Linked DNA regions of Methylosarcina fibrata AML-C10. The protein of the gene in region 1 interacts with the protein of each later gene in a pairwise test. Links are inferred from orthologs where the notes say so. Each region holds a gene or a part of one and is shown on either strand. Other genes may lie near its edges.

Region 1 (2,986 bases):
GGAACTATTGAATTGGGAATGATTTGTTTAGCAGTTCTTATGAGTCATTGCATTCGCCCGCGGATGCCGGTTGCCGAATCGGTCTTGGGAATGGATTGATGCAGGCAGTGAAAATAGTGGCAACTCTGTTGTTGCTGGCAGGCGTGATATGGATTTACGGTTATAAACTCAAGAAATACGGAAACGAAGCGATTCCGATCAAATATGTAAGAACCGAAGGTGTATTTCAGCATATCAGTAAAGACGAAATAAAAAGGATTCTGCTGCCGTTGGTCAAAACCGGAATACTGACCGCCGATATGCAGGCCATACACAATGCAGTAGGCCAACTGCCGTGGGTGGATACGGTTTCGGTCAAGAGGGTGTGGCCCGATGCGATCGATATCCGGATCAAGGAAAAAAAACCTTACGCGCGTTGGGGAGAGAACAGTTTGATAAATGAACAAGGCGTGATTTTCACCCCCGACAACGTAGATCAGTTTCAATCGCTGACCTTGCTGAACGGTCCGGAAAAGCAGCAAATCAAAGCGCTGGAAATCATGAAAGGAGTGAAAACGGCATTGGCGGACCAGTCCATGGAAATGGTGGAGTTCGATATCAACAACCGATGGTCATGGAAAATCAGGTTGGCGACCGGAATGGAAATATTGTTGGGAAGGACGGATCAACTGATGAAATTACAACGGTTTTTAAGAACCCTGGCCCTTCTGGGCGAAGACAGAGTCAAGGCGATGTCGGTGGTTGATTTGAGATACCCGAACGGATATGCGGTTTCATGGAGGCCTGGAAGCGAAAAGGTGGATTGGGAAAAGATGGCAAACCCGCAGCAAACGACAGACAGGCAACCGGAAACAGCGACAAAGAGTAAACAAAATGGCAAAAAAAACAGAACGTAATTTAATAGTCGGGTTGGACATCGGCACTACCAAGGTTGCCGCTATTGTGGGTGAGCTTACCAGTGAAGGTCACATTGAGGTTATCGGCATCGGTTCGGCTCCGTCCCGAGGATTAAAGAAAGGCGTCGTGGTCAATCTGGAGTCGACGGTCACTTCCATTCAAAGGGCCATCGAAGAAGCCGAATTGATGGCGGGCTGTCAGATTAAATCGGTGTTCGCCGGCATTGCCGGCAGTCATATCCGCAGCCTGAACTCTCACGGTATTGTCGCGATCAAGGACAAGGAGGTGACTCAGTACGACATCGACCGGGTCATCGATTCGGCCCGAGCGGTGGCGATTCCGGCGGATCAGAAGATATTGCACATTTTGCCCCAGGAGTTCGTGATCGATCTTCAGGAAGGCATTAAAGAGCCGGTCGGCATGTCGGGCATTCGTCTCGAAGCCAAGGTTCATATGGTGACCAGCAGCGTCAGCGCGCAGCAGAACATCATCAAATGCATCCGCCGATGCGGATTGGAAGTCGATGACATCGTTCTGGAGCAACTGGCCTCCTGTACCGCGGTACTGACCGAAGACGAAAAGGAACTGGGCGTCTGTCTGATCGACATCGGCGGCGGGACCACGGACATCGCCATTTTCGTCGATGGCGCCATCAAGCATACCGCCGTCATTCCGATCGCCGGGGATCAGGTAACGAACGACATAGCCGTCGCCTTGCGTACGCCGACGGTCAATGCGGAAGAAATCAAAAGAAAATACGCCTGTGCTCTCACTCAACTGGCCAGCGTTGAAGGAGCCATTGAAGTGCCGAGCATCGGCGATCGGGCGCCGCGAAAGATTTCCACTCAGAATCTGGCCGAAATCATCGAGCCGCGGTATGAAGAACTGATGTTGCTGGTGCAGTCCGAGCTCAGGCGCAGCGGTTATGAAGAATTGATTGCCGCCGGTATCGTATTGACCGGAGGCAGTGCAAAAGTGATGGGATTGATCGAACTGGCCGAGGAGATTTTCCATATGCCGGTACGAATGGGAGTGCCACAGAATGTCACTGGGCTGGCGGAGGTCGTAAAGAATCCGATCCATGCCACAGGAGTAGGTTTGTTAATGTACGGAAAGGAGCATCAAGTTTTAGGAAAAAGTGTAGATTTTGAAAGCGGTGGATGGCTTTCAAAGATAAGAAATTGGTTTCAAGGTAATTTTTGATTTAGTTTTTTAAGGGGCAGCGGCAATGAAATACGAATTGATGGATATGTGTAGCGAAACAGCGGTTATCAAGGTAATCGGTGTCGGGGGTGGCGGCGGCAATGCAGTCAGCCACATGGTGGGCAGTCATATAGAAGGTGTTGAGTTCATCTGTGCCAACACCGACGCTCAGGCATTAAGAAAGTTGAACGTAAGTACGATTATTCAGTTGGGAGTCGAACTTACCAAAGGTTTGGGAGCAGGCACGAATCCGGAAATAGGAAAACAGGCGGCAGAAGAAAACCGCGAGCGCATCAAGGAAGTGCTGCAAGGCGCGGACATGGTGTTCTTAACCGCCGGCATGGGCGGTGGAACGGGTACCGGAGCCATTCCGGTGATTGCCGGCATTGCACGCGAAATGGGTATTCTGACGGTGGCGGTCGTGACCAAACCGTTTCTGTTCGAAGGCAAAAAGAAGCAGGCGATCGCCGAACAGGGCATTGCGGAGCTTGAGAGATACGTGGATTCGTTGATTACGATACCCAACCAGAAATTATTGCCGGTTCTGGGCAATAACGTGTCGCTGGTCAACGCGTTCAAGGCGGCTAACGATATTTTGCTGGACGCCGTACAGGGCATTACTCAGTTGATCGTGCATCCCGGCATGATCAACGTCGATTTTGCCGACGTCAAGACCGTGATGACCGGAATGGGAGCGGCCATTATGGGTACGGGCTCCGCATCCGGCGATCAGCGCGCCCGGGAAGCGGCCGAAAAAGCCATCGCCTGCCCTCTGCTGGAAGACATCAACCTGCAGGGTGCCAAAGGCATTCTGGTGAACATTACCGCCTCGGACATGGGCATTGCCGAGTTTGACGAAGTGGGCAGCATCGTCCATGAATTTGCC
Region 2 (2,916 bases), 3.2 Mb from region 1 along the record:
AGTCACCGTGGCGAACGGCTTGTTGTTCTGCGAGGTGAATTCGTCCACGACCGCGACCGGATAACCCTGCGGGAAGGTGCCGCCAAGACCCGACGTGATCAACAAGTCTCCGGGACGGATGTCGGCATTGTTCGGGAGATAAGGCAGGTTGAGGCGGTTTATCTGGCCGCTGCCGACCGCGATGGTCAACAGGCCGTTGCGATTGACCTGGACGGGAATGGCGTGGTTGGGGTCGGTGATCAGCATGATTTCCGAGCTGAACGGCAGAGCCCGGAACACCTGACCGACGACGCCGTTGGCGTCCATGACCGGCTGCTGGGGATGCACGCCGAAGCGAGTGCCTTTATTGACCACCACGATGTGTTCATAAGGCGCCATGTTGACCGACAGCAATTCGGCGACCAGGACTTTTTCACCGAGCTTGAAGGAGTTTTCCAGCAGGGCGCGCAAGCGGATGTTTTCCTTTTCCAGCGCGGCCAGTTTGAGCAGACGGGTCTGATGAATGAGCCGTTCCTCATGCAGCCTGCGGTTCTCTTCCTTCAAGGTGGTATAACTGCTGACGGTCTCGGTCGCCTCCTGGATGATCGACGGAGGCAGGTTCACCAGGTATTTGACCGGATCGGTCAGGATCGACAAGACGGACCGGAACGGGGTGAGTTGTTGCCCGCGCTGGTCCAGGACAAGCAAAGCAATTGAAGCAATGATGGCGACCAGCAACCGGGTAGTGATGGACGGATCGCTCGCGAATAGAAGTTTTATGGCTGGATTCCTCGGTATCGGACACCCGCAGCGCTCTGGTTACACTTTCCCTAGTTTGCCCTGTCTCCCCTATTCATGGGGCGGTTCATCGAATCCCCCATTTTCCAAGAAGAAAAAACAAAACTCGATCGGGAGTTGTCAGCGCCATGCAAGGGTGGTCTGGATCAATAAAACAAACGGACGGTCATCGGTAAGAATTCACACCGGGACCGTAAAGTCAATAACCTGGTCATTCCAGGGAAAACGTCGAGATTCCCTTCTTGTCGAGCATTTCCAGAACCATGCCGCCGCCTCGAGCCACGCAGGTTAAAGGATCGTCGGCAATGTAGACCGGCAAACCGGTTTCTTCGGCGATCAGACGGTCGATATCCTTTAACAGGGCGCCGCCGCCGGTCAGATAAATGCCCCGGTTGGCCACGTCCGCGCCCAGTTCGGGCGGCGTCTGTTCCAGCGCGATTTTGACCGCGCCGACGATGCCCGACAAGGGCTCCTGCAGGGCTTCGAGAATTTCGTTGCTGTTCAGAGAGAAGCTGCGGGGCACGCCTTCGGCGAGATTGCGGCCCTTGACTTCGATCTCGCGCACTTCGCTGCCGGGATAGGCGGTGCCGATTTCGAGCTTGATTCTTTCCGCGGTCGATTCTCCGATCAGCGTGCCGTAATTCCGGCGCACGTAACTGACGATGGCGTCGTCGAAACGGTCGCCGCCGATGCGCACCGAGGACGAATAAACGATGCCGTTGATGGAAATCACGGCCACTTCCGAGGTGCCGCCGCCGATGTCCAGAACCATCGAGCCGCAGGGTTCGTCGACCGGCAGACCCGCGCCGATCGCGGCGGACATGGGCTCCTCGATCAGATAGACTTCGCGCGCGCCCGCCATTGCTGCCGATTCGCGGATGGCTCTGCGTTCGACCTGGGTCGAGCCGCACGGCACGCAGATCAGAATGCGCGGGCTGGGTCTTAGCAGTTTGCTCTTGTGCACTTTTTCAATGAAGAACCGGAGCATGCGTTCGGTCACGGCAAAGTCGGCGATGACCCCGTCTTTCAAGGGACGGATCGCGGTGATGTTGCCGGGGGTCCGGCCCAGCATGAGTTTGGCGTCGGTGCCGACCGCCGCGATGGTTTTGGCGCCGCGAACCTTGTCTTCCTTGATCGCGACGACGGACGGCTCGTTCAGAACGATGCCCTGTCCCGGAATATAAATCAATGTATTGGCGGTTCCCAAATCGATGGAAAGGTCATTGGAAAAGATTCCGCGAATTCGTTTGAACATTTTTTACTGTTTCCTTATAGGAATAAAATCGTATTACTTTATCAATCCAGCGGGTATTTAGGCAAGATATAAAGTATCATATTTTAGAAGCTGTTTGGCAAGAATCACATTTTTCAAATTTCGTTTTTTATCCGGAGCCAAAACCGAGGGGAATGACAAAAACGTCCGGTTTTTTTCGTTTTCAGCTTCGTTTCTGCTGCGCCGCCGGTAGCGGACGGAAATCCGGATTTTTTTTTAATATTGGCAAGAGGTAATCATGTCTTTAACGACGGATGAAGTAAGAAAAATAGCACATTTGGCGCGCTTGGGAATTGACCCGCAGGATATCGCATCGTACGCGCAGGATTTGTCTTCGATATTGAACCTGATGACGGCCATGAACGACGTGAATACGGAAGCGGTCATGCCGATGGCGCATCCTCTGGATCAGGTTCAGAGATTGCGGCCGGACCGGGTCAGCGAACCGAACCTTCGCGAGAAGTTCCAGGCGATAGCGCCCCAGGTCGAAGCGGGCCTGTATCTGGTTCCGAAAGTGATCGAATAAATAAGGAATGGAACGAACATGTACGATCGAAGCATAACAGAACTGGCCCAGGGCCTGCGTTCGGGCGAGTTTTCAAGCCGGGAATTGACGTTGGCGTTTCTGGAGCGAATCGAGCGCCATCCGGAAATCAATGCCTACATTACGGTCACCGAAGAACGGGCTCTGGCCGACGCGAAAGAAGCCGATGACCGCCTCGCCAGGGGAGAGGGATCCTTGCTGACCGGCATTCCGATAGCCCATAAGGACATCTTTTGCACGGAAGGCGTTAAAACCAGTTGCGGATCGAAAATGCTGGATAACTTTATCGCGCCCTATGATGCGACCGTGGTGGAAAAGTTTA

Evidence for each region.
Region 2: the proteins of ftsA (region 1) and A3OW_RS0103265 interact in binary tests that used the Escherichia coli proteins (3 or more experiments, as listed by UniProt). The link is inferred for Methylosarcina fibrata AML-C10 from one-to-one orthologs.

What each region holds. Positions count from the first base shown.
Region 1 is NZ_KB889965.1:3,800,650-3,803,635, forward strand. What follows is about bases 11-2,986. They hold ftsA (cell division protein FtsA), read left to right. Parts: upstream 11-873; coding sequence 874-2,100; downstream 2,101-2,986. Other genes in these bases: A3OW_RS0117745 (cell division protein FtsQ/DivIB), read left to right, coding at 99-896; ftsZ (cell division protein FtsZ), read left to right, coding at 2,126-2,986. UniProt on the Escherichia coli protein: Essential cell division protein that assists in the assembly of the Z ring. May serve as the principal membrane anchor for the Z ring.
Region 2 is NZ_KB889965.1:643,369-646,284, forward strand. The notes cover bases 11-2,879. They hold A3OW_RS0103265 (rod shape-determining protein), read right to left. Parts: upstream 2,033-2,879; coding sequence 989-2,032; downstream 11-988. Other genes in these bases: mreC (rod shape-determining protein MreC), read right to left, coding at 11-759; gatC (Asp-tRNA(Asn)/Glu-tRNA(Gln) amidotransferase subunit GatC), read left to right, coding at 2,289-2,576; gatA (Asp-tRNA(Asn)/Glu-tRNA(Gln) amidotransferase subunit GatA), read left to right, coding at 2,595-2,879. Also shown: more of mreC, read right to left, coding at 1-10; more of gatA, read left to right, coding at 2,880-2,916. UniProt on the Escherichia coli protein: Forms membrane-associated dynamic filaments that are essential for cell shape determination. Acts by regulating cell wall synthesis and cell elongation, and thus cell shape.